2 regions of the Cedecea sp. NFIX57 genome follow, and region 2 is predicted to be linked to the other one. Evidence: riboswitches for the same ligand, from Rfam matches in the RefSeq annotation. Region 2 holds a riboswitch; the other holds the start of a gene.
What was found. Region 2 has a riboswitch for thiamine pyrophosphate ahead of thiM (hydroxyethylthiazole kinase). Riboswitches for the same ligand answer to the same signal wherever they lie in the genome.
Positions count from the first base shown of each region.

Region 1: another riboswitch for thiamine pyrophosphate. It lies ahead of thiB (thiamine ABC transporter substrate binding subunit); the one in region 2 lies ahead of thiM (hydroxyethylthiazole kinase).

Region 1 is NZ_FXAS01000012.1:118,450-126,312, reverse strand. Features, by position in the region: gene leuD (3-isopropylmalate dehydratase small subunit) at 1-506, shown strand, start outside; gene B9Y90_RS12505 (sugar efflux transporter) at 543-1,721, opposite strand; gene sgrT (glucose uptake inhibitor SgrT) at 1,834-2,013, opposite strand; gene sgrR (HTH-type transcriptional regulator SgrR) at 2,101-3,759, shown strand; TPP riboswitch at 3,809-3,910, shown strand; gene thiB (thiamine ABC transporter substrate binding subunit) at 3,942-4,925, shown strand; gene thiP (thiamine/thiamine pyrophosphate ABC transporter permease ThiP) at 4,901-6,511, shown strand; gene thiQ (thiamine ABC transporter ATP-binding protein ThiQ) at 6,495-7,193, shown strand; gene B9Y90_RS12475 (DedA family protein) at 7,190-7,863, opposite strand, start outside.
Region 2 is NZ_FXAS01000005.1:206,983-214,845, forward strand. Features, by position in the region: gene fbaB (class I fructose-bisphosphate aldolase) at 1-30, opposite strand, end outside; gene B9Y90_RS06040 (nucleoside permease) at 304-1,581, shown strand; gene B9Y90_RS06045 (ADP-ribosylglycohydrolase family protein) at 1,581-2,597, shown strand; gene B9Y90_RS06050 (PfkB family carbohydrate kinase) at 2,584-3,564, shown strand; gene B9Y90_RS06055 (GntR family transcriptional regulator) at 3,538-4,284, opposite strand; gene thiD (bifunctional hydroxymethylpyrimidine kinase/phosphomethylpyrimidine kinase) at 4,371-5,171, opposite strand; gene thiM (hydroxyethylthiazole kinase) at 5,168-5,956, opposite strand; TPP riboswitch at 5,995-6,091, opposite strand; gene B9Y90_RS06070 (YadA C-terminal domain-containing protein) at 6,532-7,467, shown strand; gene lpxO (lipid A hydroxylase LpxO) at 7,605-7,863, shown strand, end outside.

The DNA of each region.
Region 1 (7,863 bases), on a different contig from region 2:
TAACCCGCACTGGTTTTGGTGCGCACCTGTTTAACGACTGGCGTTTTTTGGACGATGCAGGACAAGTCCCTAACCCGGAGTTCGTGCTGAACTACCCGGAATTTAAAGGTGCTTCAATTCTGCTGGCTCGCGAAAACTTCGGTTGCGGCTCTTCTCGTGAGCACGCCCCGTGGGCATTAACCGACTACGGTTTCAAAGTGGTGATTGCGCCAAGCTTTGCGGACATTTTCTATGGCAACTCGTTTAACAACCAGCTGTTGCCGGTTATCTTGAGCGATGAGCAGGTGGATGAGTTGTTCAAGCTGGTCGAAGCCCAGCCTGGCATTAAGTTTGTCGTCGACCTGGAAGCCCAGACGGTTCTGGCGGGCGAGAAGAGCTATTCGTTTGAGCTGGATAGCTTCCGCCGTCACTGCATGTTGAACGGCCTGGACAGCATCGGCCTGACGCTGCAGCACGAAGCCGCTATTTCTGGCTACGAGCAAAAACTGCCAACATTTATGCAGTAACTCATTTTCCCCTCTCGCTCATGAGAGGGGAAAATTTTAAACGTTCTTAACCCGGCTAGTCAGGAACAGTGCGATCACCGCAAGTGCCGCCATCAGCCAGTAAACAGAATAGTGACCAAAACCTTCCGCAAGCGCGCCTTGAAGTATCCCAGCCAGAATCACGCCCGTTGAAATACTGTTGGTGAATAGCGTCGTTGCAGATCCCGGTCTTCCCGGCATCAAATCCTGGAACCACAGCATGCCTATCCCCGCAATAATCCCAATAAACACCGCATTAAAGAGCTGTAAGATCACCAACGCCGTTTTGGAGTGGAAAAGGATCAGCCCAACATAAAACAGGATGCCCGCCGCAACGGCCGCCACCATCATGTTACGTTTTCCAAAACGCTTCACGTAGTAGCCGGCGAGGATCATCGCGGGGATCTCAATCCCTGCCGCCGTGCCCATTAATAACCCCGCCAGCTCATCCGGCAACCCGAGATCCTGGCTTATCCACAGCGGCATATCGATGATGTACATGGTGTTGCAGGTCCACATCAGCATCGAAGCGATAAACAGCATCCGCACGTTACTGTCTTTCCAGCCGCTGACCTGCGTTATCGCCACCTCTGCGGGCTGTTCAACTCTCGGCACGGACGGCAGCGCGAAAATAATCAGCGCCAGTGAAATAACAAATATCCCGGCAGCGATAAGGAACATCGTGGTAAAGCCATATTTCAGTGCCAGCATAAAAGAGAGTGGCGGCCCGATAACCCACGCCAAAGAAAGCTGCGCACGCATGATCGAGCTGAACATCACCACTTCGCGGGCGGAACGGTCGGCGTATTCACGCGCCAGGGCAAAAATCTGCGGCATGGCGGTATTGGCTATTGAGGCAAACATTACGCCGAGCGTAATCAGCGTCAGATAATGACGGTTAAAGGCAAACAGAACGCAGTTTGCCACCGCCATCACGCAGCAAACCATAATCAGTTTTCGCCTGTCGCCCTGACTGTCTGACCTTTTGGCCAGCAGTAAACTGACACCAATCCCGGCAATCGCGTTAACGGTGTAAAACAGGCCGACCCAAAACGGCCTGACTTCAACTTCACGAGTTAAAAAGAGGCTAAGCGTCGGAGCCTGTAGCGCACCGGCCACGCCAATCATAAAAGAGACGGCCATGAAGGCAGCGTAAACAGGGTTAAAACGGCGTGCGCGGGTCAAAAACCAGAGCATGGAGTGTCCTTAAAAGGAGATGTCGTCAGAGGTATTTGTTAAATGCGTAAAGATTAAACGAAAAAAGCCAGCAGTAAACAGCTGCTGGCCGGTGAAAAGCACCAATACTCAGTCACACATGAGTCGGCGCGTTGGCGTTCTCGGGCATCGGGGTTGTAACCTCCCACTGCATCAAGTCTTCGAGCATCCTTAGTCTTTGCTCCACCGTCAGGCGAGCCAGCCATCCAGAACAAACAAACTGTGTTGCGGCAAAGTACTGTTGGAAAAACTTCGCAGGTGATGACCGCTTCATAAACACCTCCTCGCTTCATCGAGGATGATTATTGGCGTAATATAGGGAAAGTTAAATTGATGAGTTTCCGCCTGGAGTTCCTCTTTTATGTCTTCGTCACGCCTGCAACAACAATTCATCCGCCTGTGGCAATGCTGCGAAGGCAAACCTCAGGAAACCACGCTGAATGATTTAGCGGATTTGCTGAGCTGTTCCCGCCGCCATATGCGTACGCTGCTTAATGCGATGCAGGAAAAGGGCTGGCTAAGCTGGCAGGCGGAAGCCGGACGAGGCAAGCGCTCGCAGCTCACTTTTCTTTATACCGGGCTGGCGCTTCAGCAGCAGAGGGCGGAAGATCTGCTGGAGCAAGATCGTATCGATCAGCTAGTCCAAATCGTCGGCGACAAAGCCGCTGTCCGCCAGATGCTCATCTCTCATTTAGGCCGCAGCTTTCGCCAGGGCAGACATATTCTGCGTGTCCTTTACTATCGCCCGCTGCTAAATCTGCTGCCCGGTTCGGCGCTGCGTCGTTCCGAAACCCACATCGCCCGCCAGATTTTTAGCGGCCTGACGCGAATAAATGAGGAAAATGGGGAACTCGAAGCGGATATTGCTCACCATTGGCAGCAAATTTCCCCATTACGCTGGCGTTTCTTCCTGCGCCCCGGCATCCATTTCCATCACGGCCGCGAGCTGGACATGCTCGATATCATCTCTTCCCTGCAGCGCATCAACGCCCTGCCGCTTTTTGCCCATATCACACAAATCACCTCGCCGACTATCTGGACACTGGATATCCATCTTAGCCAGCCGGATGACTGGCTGCCGTGGCTATTGGGCAGCGTGAACGCCATGATCCTGCCGCGGGAATGGACAACGATGACAAATTTCGCCAGCCAGCCCATCGGCACGGGCCCCTATTCCGTGGCGCGGAACAACCGCAACCAGCTAAAGATCCACGCCTTTGATGATTACTTTGGCTTTCGGGCGCTGATTGACGAGGTTAACTTCTGGGTCCTGCCCGAAGTGGGTGAAGAGTCGAGCTGCGGCGTGCAGCTCCAGGGCATGCCGGACAGCGAAAAAGCCGTTGAAAGCCGCCCGGAAGAAGGCTGCTACTACCTGCTGTTCGACAGCCGCTCCAGCCTCGGCGTCAATGAAGACGTTCGCCAGTGGATTGGGCATATTCTCTCCCCGGTCAACCTTATCTACCGCGCGACCGAGCAGTATCAACAATACTGGTTCCCGGCCTATGGTTTACTCCCGCGCTGGCACCATTCGCGCCCCGGGCCGTTGCTGGCTAAACCTGCCGGGCTGGAGAGCATTACGCTCACCTACTACCGCGATCACGTAGAGCATCGGGTGATCAGCAGCATCATGACCGAATTACTGGCTGAGCAGGGCGTGAAGCTGATTGTGCAGGAGATAGATTATGCGGAGTGGCATCAGGGTGAGGCCGAGAGCGACATCTGGCTGAACAGCGTGAACTTCACCGTGCCGTTGGAATACTCCCTGTTTGCCCAGCTGTATGAAGTCCCGCTGATTCAAAAATGCATCCCCATCGACTGGCAGGGCGATGCTCATCGCTGGCACAGCAAAACGCTGGCCCTGCCGGAATGGTGCAAGCAAATGCTGGAGCGAAATGACGTTATCCCATTGATTCATCATTGGTTGCGCATTGAAGGCCAGCGCAGTATGCGCGGGGTACGGATGAACACGCTAGGCTGGTTTGATTTCAAGTCCGCCTGGTTTGCCCCACCGGGCCCATAACGCTTTCGTAACATTACTTCCGTAACCCAAAGGAAATCAGTAGAATCCTTCCTGCTCAACGGGGTGCCAGGACAGTTTGTCCGCGCTGAGATAATACCCGTCGAACCTGATCCGGATAACGCCGGCGAAGGGATTTGAGACGATCAACTCAATTCCTTTGCCCCCTTTTACTGAGGTGCAAAGTGTTCAAAAAGTTTCTGCCGCTGCTGGCGCTGGCCGCCATGCCCGTTTTCGCTAAACCTGTATTAACCGTCTACACCTACGACTCGTTCGCCGCCGACTGGGGCCCTGGCCCGGCGGTGAAAAAAGCCTTTGAGGCCGACTGTAACTGCGAGCTGAAATTTGTGGCGCTTGAAGACGGCGTTTCTCTGCTGAACCGCGTACGCATGGAAGGCAAGAACAGCAAAGCAGACGTCGTGCTGGGGCTGGACAACAATCTGGTAGAAGCCGCCACGCAAACCAAACTGTTTGCCCCCTCTAACGTCGAAAACGCCACCCTTCAGGTGCCTGGCGGCTGGAAAAACAGCACCTTCGTGCCTTACGATTACGGCTACTTTGCTTTCGTATACGACAAGAACAAGCTAAAAAACCCGCCAAAAAGCCTGAAAGAGTTGGTTGAAAGCGATCAAAAATGGAAGGTCATTTACGAAGATCCACGCACCAGCACCCCAGGGCTTGGCCTGCTGCTGTGGATGCAAAAAGTGTACGGCGATAAAGCCCCCGAAGCCTGGCAAAAGCTGGCGAAGAAAACCGTCACCGTCACTAAAGGCTGGAGCGAAGCTTACGGCTTGTTCCTGAAAGGGGAAGCCGACCTGGTGCTGAGCTATACCACCTCCCCGGCCTACCACATCATTGAAGAAAAGAAAGACAACTACGCCGCCGCGGATTTCAGCGAAGGGCATTACCTGCAGGTTGAAGTGGCGGGCAGACTGGCGAACAGCAAACAGCCTGAACTCGCCGAGAAATTTATCAAATTCATCGCCACACCAGGTTTCCAGAACACCATTGCTACCGGCAACTGGATGTACCCGGTGACTAACGTAGCGTTACCTGCTGGCTTCGACAGCCTGGTGAAGCCGCAAACCACGCTGGAATTCCCCCCTCAGCAGGTAGCTACTCACCGCGCAGCATGGATCAATGAATGGCAACGCGCCGTCAGCCACTAATACCAGGCTGGCTGTATCCAGGGCTATTTGCCGCGACGCTGGTCGTGGCGGTAGCCCTGGCGGCTTTTCTGGCGCTGTGGCTTAACGCTCCGCAGACGGATGTCTTCGCCATCTTGCAGGACGGCTATCTTTGGCACGTCCTGCGCTTCTCCTTCTGGCAGGCGTTTCTTTCTGCGGCACTTTCCGTTTTCCCGGCAATCTTTTTAGCCCGCGCGCTCTACCGCCGCCGCTTCCCTGGCCGACTGGCGCTACTTCGGCTTTGCGCCATGACGCTGGTACTGCCGGTACTGGTTGCCGTCTTCGGCATTCTTTCCGTTTATGGGCGAGAAGGCTGGCTGGCAACGCTCTGCGGCTGGCTCGGCTTTGAATGGCACTTTTCCCCTTATGGCCTGCAGGGCATTCTGCTGGCGCACGTCTTCTTTAACATGCCGATGGCGACCCGCCTTCTGCTGCAGGCGCTGAACAATATCCCTTCGGAACAGCGCCAGTTGGCGGCACAGCTGGGAATGCAGGGCTGGCATTTCTTCCGTTTTGTCGAATGGCCCTGGCTGCGCCGACAAATACTCCCGGTTGGTGCTCTGATTTTTATGCTTTGCTTCGCGAGCTTCGCCACCGTGCTTTCCTTGGGTGGAGGCCCGCAGGCAACAACCATCGAACTGGCCATCTTTCAGGCATTAAGCTACGACTACGATCCCGCCAAAGCGGCATTGCTGGCCCTGCTGCAAATGGCGTGCTGCCTTGGCCTGGTGTTGTTGAGCCAGAAGTTAAGTAAGGCTATTCCCGTCGGCGTCAGCCAGCTTCAGGGGTGGCGGGATCCTCAGGATTCTCTGCGCCGAAAACTTAGCGATGGCCTGCTTATTCTGCTCGCCCTGCTGCTGCTTCTCCCACCGCTGCTGGCGGTGATGGTCGACGGGATTAACGGCAGCATGGGCAGCGTGCTGCGGCAGCCTGCCCTGTGGAACGCGCTCTGGACTTCACTGAGAATTGCCATTGCCGCCGGGCTTATCAGCGTGACGCTAACGCTGATGCTGCTTTGGAGCTCGCGTGAACTTCGGCTTCGTAACCAACGCTTCGCCGGGCAGGCCATTGAACTTAGCGGCATGTTGATTCTGGCGATGCCGGGCATCGTCCTCGCCACTGGCTTCTTCCTGCTGCTAAACAACACCGTGGGCCTGCCACAATCTGCCGACGGAATTGTTATTTTTACCAATGCGCTGATGGCGATTCCTTATGCCCTGAAAGTGCTCGAAAACCCCATGCGAGACGTAGCGGAACGCTATACACAGCTTTGCCAGTCGCTGGATATCAGCGGCTTTAATCGCCTGCGATTCATTGAGTTAAAAGCGCTGAAACGCCCAATAGCTCAGGCGCTGGCCTTTGCCTGCGTGTTGTCGATTGGCGATTTTGGCGTAGTGGCGCTGTTCGGTAACGAAGACTTTAGAACCCTGCCCTTCTGGCTGTATCAGCAGATCGGCTCTTACCGCAGCCAGGACGGCGCGGTCACAGCGCTGCTCCTGCTGCTGCTTTGTTTTATGCTGTTTACCTTGATTGAAAAACTTCCGGGGCAAGATGCTAACTCTGACTGATGTAACCTGGCTGTACCAGCACTTACCCATGCGCTTTTCCCTGAAGGTTGCGGCGGGAGAACGAATCGCCATCCTGGGGCCAAGCGGCGCAGGGAAAAGTACGTTGCTGAGCCTGGTCGCCGGGTTCCTGCCGCCTGCCAGCGGCGGCATCGTCATCGCCGGCGTGGATCACACGCGGACACCGCCTTCAGCCCGCCCGGTTTCCATGCTTTTCCAGGAAAATAATCTGTTTAGCCATTTGACCGTCCGGCAAAATATCGCCCTGGGCATGCATCCGGGAATGAAACTTGATGAAGCCCAGAAGCAGCGGCTGATAGAGATAGTGGAACGCGTGGGGTTAACTGACATGCTGGATCGCCTGCCGTCTCAGCTTTCCGGCGGCCAACGGCAGCGCGTCGCCCTCGCCCGCTGCCTGGTTCGTCAGCAGCCCGTTTTACTGCTGGACGAACCTTTCTCGGCGCTCGATCCGGCGCTGCGCAAAGAGATGCTGCAGCTGCTCGATGAGCTGTGTCGGGAGCAACAGCTGGCGCTGCTGATGGTTTCTCACAGTATTGAAGATGCCGCCCGTATCGCCCCTCGTAGCATCGTGGTAAAAGACGGGCGCATTACATGGGACGGCGAAACAGGCACATTGCTCAGCGGTGAGGCAAGCGTCTCCGCGCTGTTGGGGATAGGCAATTAGTGCGACAGCACCTTCCACAGGATGTCCCAGTAAACCGGCATTAATGGATGCTGCAGCAAGGCCACAAAACTGCCAATGCCCGCCACCAGCATAAGCGGAGCCAGCCAGTTTAGTCGGGCCTGCGGTAAATAGCGGGCCAGTCGATCTGAGCCTTGCTTACCGCTGCGATACCAACGCCAGCTTAGCCACGCAGCCAGCCAAAGCAGTAAAGCCACCGCCAAAAGCAGCCACTTGAAGCTCGCGCTTTTCATGTCTGCAGGAATGTCGATTGCTGCCCCGGCGAGGATACCCGGTAGAAAATAGAGCGGCGGCCAGAACAGGCAGCCGATAATATTCGGTGGCAAAAACTTCGCCAGCGGTAAGTCCAGCATCCCGGCCACCATCGGCACTAGCGGGCGCGTAGGGCCAACAAAGCGTCCGACAAGAATGGTAAACATGCTGTGCTGATGCAGCGCGTGCTCGGTCTTATCCAGCAGCGCCTTATTCTTCTTCATAAATGACCAGCGGTGTAGCGGACCTTTGAAGCGCTGCCCAAGCCAGAACGAGATCCAGTCGCCCAGCAGGCAACCTATAATCCCGGCTCCCCAGGCATAATAGAAATTGACCTGGCCACTGCCGATCAGCGCACCCAGTCCGGCCATCATCACCGTGCCAGGCAGGATAAGCCCTA
Region 2 (7,863 bases):
TTTGCCAAGCAACTGCGCAATATCAGTCATAATACGCTCCCGTAAAGGCAGCGAGCCCCCTGCCCGCTGCGCATGAAAAATCCTGTTCTGCCGGGTCGAAAAAACCGGCCGCACTAAGCTTGGTACCGACGGCGGGGATTTGCCAGTTCGAGCGCACTTTTGCCTCCTTTCCAGGAGTAAAGCCAGGTGGCCACCCGGTTATTTTTGCAAGGGCGATCATAGAATCGACGCAAAGGTATTTAAAAGGTATTATTCATTGGTATGGTTAAGGCACACCCTACACCTGTCATGAAGGTCCTGAGCATGAAACGTACAACGATTAGCCTTTCGTTCATGATGTTTATGGAATGGTTTATCTGGGGCGCCTGGTTTGTGCCCCTGTGGCTGTTCCTCAACAAAAGTGGTTTTACCGCCGGCGAAATTGGCTGGTCCTACGCCTGCACCGCCATCGCTGCTATTTTGTCACCTATCCTGGTCGGCTCGCTGACCGACCGCTTCTTTGCCGCGCAAAAAGTGCTGGCGCTGCTGATGTTCGTCGGCGCCGGGCTGATGTATCTGGCCGCTCAGCAAACGGAGTTTGTCTATTTCTTCCCGCTCCTGCTGGCTTACTCGCTCACCTATATGCCGACCATCGCGCTGACCAACAGCATCGCGTTTTCCAACGTCGACGACGTGGAGCGTGATTTCCCGCGTATTCGCGTGATGGGGACCATCGGCTGGATTGCCTCCGGGATCGTGTGCGGCTTCCTGCCGCAGATGCTGGGCTTCAGCGATATCTCGCCCACCAACGTGCCGCTGCTGATCACCGCCATCAGCTCGGTCGCTTTAGGCGTATTCGCGTTCTTCCTTCCGAACACTCCGCCGAAAAGCACCGGCAAGCTGAGCCTGAAGGTGATGCTGGGCCTGGACGCGCTGGTGCTGCTGAAAGACAAAAACTTCCTGGTCTTCTTCTTCTGTTCCTTCCTGTTTGCGATGCCGCTAGCGTTCTACTACATCTTCGCCAACGGCTACCTGACCGAAGTCGGGATGCATAACGCCACGGGCTGGATGACGCTCGGCCAGTTCTCGGAAATCTTCTTTATGCTGGCGCTGCCGTTCTTCACTAAGCGCTTTGGTATTAAAAAGGTTCTGCTGCTGGGCCTGATTACCGCCGCCATTCGCTACGGCTTCTTTGTCTACGGCGATGCGTCGCACCTGTTCACCTACGGCCTGCTGTTCCTCGGCATTCTGCTGCACGGCGTGAGCTATGACTTCTACTACGTCACCGCCTACATTTACGTGGACAAGAAATCCCCGGTGTATATGCGCACCGCGGCGCAGGGGTTGATCACACTTTGCTGCCAGGGCTTCGGCAGCCTGCTGGGCTACAGCCTCGGCGGCAAAATGATGGAAAAAATGTTTGCTTACTCCTCGCCGGTGAACGGCCAGACCTTTAACTGGACGGGGATGTGGGGCTTTGGCGCGATAATGATTGCCGCCATCGCCGTGCTGTTCATGGTCTTCTTCCGCGAGTCGGACAAAGAGATTGCTGCCATCGCCGTTGCCGGTGATGAATCTGAAAAAGTATTAAAGGAAGCGTAATAATGGAAAATCGTATTCTGGGAGCCTTTTACGGCCAGATGTTAGGTGATGCGATGGGCATGCCGTCCGAACTGTGGCCGCGCTCGCGGGTAAAGGCCCACTTCGGCTGGATAGACAAGTTCCTGCCGGGCCCGGCGGAAAACAATGCCGCCTGTTATTTTGCCCGCGCTAAGTTTACTGATGACACGTCGATGGCGCTGGCGCTGGCAGATGCCATCATCGAACACCACGGGGCTATCAACCCGGACGCCATTGGCCGCCATATCCTGGCGTGGGCAGAAGGGTTCGATGCGTTTAATAAAAACGTGCTCGGACCAACATCGAAAATAGCCCTGAATGCGATTAAACAAGGGACGCCGGTGAGCGAGCTGGAAAACAACGGCGTAACCAACGGGGCGGCGATGCGTGCCTCCCCGCTTGGCTGCCTGCTGCCGACGGCCAATCTCGATGAGTTTGTGGACGAGGTCGCGTTAGCGTCAAGCCCGACGCACAAATCAGATTTAGCGATTGCCGGAGCGGTTGTTATTGCCTGGGCCATCTCCCGCGCCATCGACGGTGCAAGCTGGGCAACGATTTGCGATGAGCTGCCGTCCATCGCCCGCCACGCGCAGGAAAAACGCATCACGACATTTAGCGCTTCCCTCGCGGCACGCCTGGAATTAGCGCTGAGCGTGGCAAGAAAAGCGCGTGGCACCGAATCCGCCATGGAAGAGATTTACCAGTTGGTCGGCACAGGCACCAGCACCGTGGAGTCCGTACCGGCGGCGATTGCAATGGTCGAACTGGCGAAAACCGACCCTAACCGCTGCGCAGTACTGTGTGCCAACCTCGGGGGAGATACCGACACCATCGGTGCGATGGCCACGGCTATCTGCGGCGCACTGAACGGCGTGGAAAGCATCGACCCGGCGTTAAAACAGGAGCTGGATGAAGAGAACCAGCTCGACTTCACGCGCTACAGCCGCATCTTTATGGCTTACCGCCAGCAAAGAGAGGCCAGCCATGAAGCCAAATGAACTGCTGAGCAAACTGCCCCAGCTCCAGGCTCAGCGCCCGGTTTGCGTGCTCGGTTCGGCGGTGATTGACGTCATCGCCGACGCCTATGCCCTGCCGTGGCGCGGCTGCGATATCGAACTGCATCAGCAAGGCGTGAACATCGGTGGCTGCGCGCTGAACATCGCCATCACGCTTTCACGCCTCGGCATCGCCTCGCAGAACGCGCTGCCGATTGGCCAGGGAACCTGGGCCGATATTATTCGCAACAGCCTCGAAAAACAGCACATCCGCAGCGAGATCCACACCGATGCGGGAGACAACGGCTGGTGCCTGGCGCTGGTCGAACCCGACGGTGAGCGCACCTTTATGTCGTTTCGCGGCGTCGAGCACCAGTGGAGTCAGGCCTGGCTTGACGGCCTGAGCATCCCGCCAGGCAGCCTGCTGTCGCTCTCTGGCTACCAGCTTGCCGGGCCGTGCGCGGAACTGCTCGTTGGCTGGCTGGAGTCGCTGGAGGCAATTACGCCGTTTATCGACTTTGGCCCGCGTATCGCGGATATTCCGCAGCCGCTGCTGGCGCGGATTATGGCCTGCAAACCGATTGTTTCGCTCAACCGTCAGGAAGCGGCGATTGTTGCCGAATGGCTTGAAGTCGATCCTGAAAACATCGAAGCGATCTGCCGCGCATGGCAGACCCGCTACGCCAGCCCGCTGATCGTTCGTTTAGATAAGGACGGCGCGTGGTTTGCGGACGGCGATAATATGGGGATCGCTGCGCCCTTCCCGACCACCGTCGTGGATACCATCGGCGCGGGTGACAGCCACGCGGGTGGCACAATTGCGGGCCTGGCAGCAGGCTGGAGCCTGGAAGAAGCTGTCAGTCTCGGTAATGCGGTAGCCAGCTACGTGGTTGGCCACCGGGGCGGGGACTGCGCGCCAAAACTCGCACAGCTCGAGCAGGCCTTACTCCTCGCAGACGAAAACGTATAAGTCGCTGCGGCAGTGGCTGATGCTGTACTCAATGGGCCGGTTATGCGGGTCGAACGCCACCTGTTTGATGACCAAAACCGGCACCGGCGTTTCCAGTTTGATGTGTGACTGGAATTCGCTGTCCGGCATTCTGGCGCTCACCCGGCTGCGGGTGCGCTGCGGAATAATGTTCTGGCTGCGGAAATAGTCGTACAGCGAAACGCCAATCTCATCCGGGTCGGCAATCAGCCCGGTCGGCACGTAAGACTCTTCGATAGACACCGCATCTTCATCCACATAGCGAATACGCTTTAGCAAAAAGACCTCGCTTTCCGCCGGGATCGCGAGCTGTTCCGCCACGTCTGCCGGGCATTTCACCACGCGTTTGTTCACCCACAACGTGTTTGGCTTTTTACCCCGGAGCACAACCTGCTGCGAAAACCCTCTGGCCTCTTTCAGTGAATACTCAAACGTGGCGTTAATTTGCGTCCCGTAGCCGCGCGAACGTGTTACCACACCTTCATCTTCCAGCGCCTGCATCGCCTTGCGCACGGTAATGCGTGACACGCCCGTAAGCTGGCTGAGATCCCGCTCCCCCGGCAGGATATTACCCTGCGGCAACAGGCCCGCGCGCACGGCATTTTTTACCGTTTCAACAAACTTGAGGTACAGAGGAGCGTTATCCGGGGCGGCAAAGCGCTGTTTGAGCTGTTCAACTAACTGGTGATGAGCCTGTTCCATGGTACGCAATTGTCCGGCAAGGAAGATGAAGCCAGTATAGTACCACTGGTATTATGCTGGCTAAAAACTTCTCTCTTAACCGACAGTTACCACCACTCGTGAAAATGATGCACCGGGCCGATACCGTGCCCGACTTCCAGCGAATCCGCCTGCGCCAGCGCTTTAGACAACCAGATTTTTGCGGCAGCCACGGTTTGCGCCCAGTCATCATGACGGGGGCGCAGCGCCGCCAGCGCGGCGGATAAAGTACAGCCTGTGCCGTGGGTATTTTTCGTCTGCACACGCGGCGCGGTAAAACGCTGGACATCGTGGCGGGTAAACAGCCAGTCCGGGCTTTCTGCATCGTCGAGGTGCCCGCCTTTAATCAGTACAGCCTCACAGCCCATTGCCAGCAGCGCTTCTCCTTGTTCACGCATCTCTTTTTCACTGCGTGCATGGGGCGCATCCAGCAGCGCTGCCGCTTCAGGGAGATTGGGCGTGATCAGCGCGACATGCGGCAATAGCTTCCGACGTAAGCTTTCCACCGCCGACGGGGCCAGCAACGGATCGCCGCTCTTCGCCAGCATCACCGTGTCCAGCACCACGTTTTTCGCCTTATAGAAGGCCAGCCGCTCTGCTACAGCTTCAACGATATCGGTTTCTGCCAGCATGCCGATTTTTGTGGTGTCGATGCGCACGTCGCTCAGGACAGAATCTAACTGCGCCGCCACAAACTCAGGCTCAATACGGTAAACGGACTGCACGCCACGGGTATTCTGCGCCACCAGCGCGGTGATGACGCTAGTGCCATAAGCGCCGAGCGCCGAGAAAGTTTTCAGATCGGCCTGGATACCCGCCCCGCCGCTTGGATCGGTTCCGGCGATGGTTAATACGTTGATGCGTTTCATACCAGCACCTCCGCGTTCAGCAGATAAAGGGCGTCGAGGAAGGCTGGGGTAAAACTGCCCGGCCCACGGCTGGCGGCGATGGCCTGCTCGCCAGCAAGCGACATAAAGCGGCAGGCGCTGGCGACGTTGTCCAGCCTGTCCCCCGGCAATGCAGAGCACGCAGCCACCACGGCGGAAAGCGCACATCCGGTGCCGACCACACGCGTCATTAGTTCTCCCCCGCCGGTCACGGCAAGCGTTCGCTCGCCGTCGGTGACGTAATCAGTTTCTCCGGTTACGGCAACCACCGCGCCGGTTTCACGCGCCAGCTTTTGCGCAGCCGGAATAGCCGAAAGCGCATCATCGGTGCTGTCTACGCCACGGCCTCCGGCCTGCTCGCCCGCTAACGCCATGATTTCAGACGCATTACCGCGAATGGCGGCGGGTTTCAGTTGAATAATTTCGCGGGCAAAACGCGTGCGGAAAGCCAGACCGCCCACGGCGACCGGGTCGAGCGCCCACGGCGTTCCGGCGCTATTGGCGGCGTGAATCGCGGCCAACATCGCAGCCGAACGTTCTGATGTCAGCGTGCCAATGTTGATCAGCAGCGCGCTGGCAAGCCCGCTAAACTGCGCCGCTTCTTCGGCTTCAATCACCATCGCCGGGGCAGCCCCAAGCGCCAGCAGCACGTTAGCGGTAAAGGTTTGCACTACGTCATTGGTCATGCAGTGAACCAGCGGCGAATGCTGGCGGAGATGGTGTAAAACAGAGACGGCGGTCGCGCCGGGCAGCAGGTCAGGTTGCATAACGGTAAGGCTCCTGTCCGGCGTGAAAGAAGGGACGCCGGACAGGCATCTGACTTCCCTACGCTGGCATTATCCAGATCAGGTGGTACGGGTATTTCTCAGCCTTCACAAAGAAGGGCACCCCGAGTCATTTACAGCAATATGTTGTGATTAATGCAGGTCATTAATCCGTGAGGAGGATGGTAATGCCAGCAGGAAGTCTTGTAAACGGCAAAAGCGGCGCTTTGCGGGTTTTACGTAGCGGGCCTGGCTGGACGGAGGGCGATTTGGAGAAGAGATCATTCCGGCGAATTTGGCCGCACTAAACGGTCCTGTCATCGCATACCCTATGCGTCACTGGACTTTCAAACGTAAGCTCACCTGCCCCGGTTGTAACAGCCATGTAAGCGTTCGGACACCAGCACAAGTGATGAATGTGAACGGCCTGTTTTAGCCATTTTAAACACTTTCAACTAAGAATTTTCTTATGATTTAGATCAAGGATCGCATTGTCACATTCCGGGATAGTTCATCGCCGTTATCAATGCATCAAATAATGCATTGGCACTTTTAAAATTATTTATGGCGAGAGAAAAATGAAATCCATTAACGTTGGTCAATCACTGGCCGTGGTATTGAGTATTTTCGTGCTTTCGGCTGCTGCCCGGGCCGATATGGTGAGTGATTTCTATAACAGCATGGTGAATAAAACGATTACCTGGCAGGACGCTAATGCCCGTTTTGAAAGTATGGATGCAACGCAACAGCAGGCTGTGCGAGATTATGACCACGCCCATAATACAAACTTTACGAGTGATTTTGTGAGTGGGATTACCACCACACCGCATCTGGATGGCGACCATTCAGAACCTGTAACTCCCCATCTCGATGCCCCCCATTCTATCGTCGCCAGCACGCTTACGCCTTCAAAGACGACGGTTGTGGACCCGGTAGTGCCGCCCATAGTGGACAAGAGTAGACACCTGGACAGCACGGCAACAGATGCCGACCGCCAGGCAGCCAAAGATAAGGCGATGATCGAATATGTCCAGTCTCAGGTAAAAAATGGCGTTGATGGTAAAAACGGGACCAATGGTATTAAAGGCACAAATGGCCTGACGACCACCGAAACGAAACTTGATACGGCAACGCAGGCACGCGTATCCACTAACGCTAACAATATTTCTTTAAATACTGAACGCGCAGAAAACAATACCCGCCTGATTCAGGATAATAGTCAATCGATAGACAAATTAAATAATGGATTTTCTGCATTAAAAGATGAGGTTAACAATAATCAAAAAGAGGCCAACGCGGGTATCTCTGGCGCGATGGCAATGAGCAATATACCGCAGGTGATGAATAATCAAACCGTGGCTATAGGGGCAGGTATTGGCGGCTATGAAGGCGAAAATGCTTTAGCCGTGGGCGCCTCTACACGTATCGGAAATACTGTTGTTGTGAAAGCCACCGTCAGTGACGATACAGAAAACAATGTGGGTTACGGTGCGGGGTTATCTGTAGGCTGGTAAGTTGTTCCTGGCAACATTTACTTCGCTAAAACCACTGCTAAGCTCTATTTCAGCGCCTTTACAAAGGCGCATTTTTGGCAGTCGGGGCTTTGGCCCGGCAGGGATCGTTCCAAAAAACACAGTGGTCAGATAACAATATGAAATATATTATTTTAATCGTCATTATTATTTCAGTGGTCTATGTGCATTACCGCGGCAAGATTCGTTTTCGTTTCTGGCGACAGCTGTCGGACCATTCAACGTTTACCGCCCCACTTAACGGTTTTATGTATCTTTTCTCCAGGGTGCCGAATACGCCCTATTTAACGCCAGAAACCTTTCCCGAGCTAACAACGCTGCGGGAAAACTGGGAAGTGATTCGCGACGAAGGTATGCATCTGCAACAAATGGAGCAGA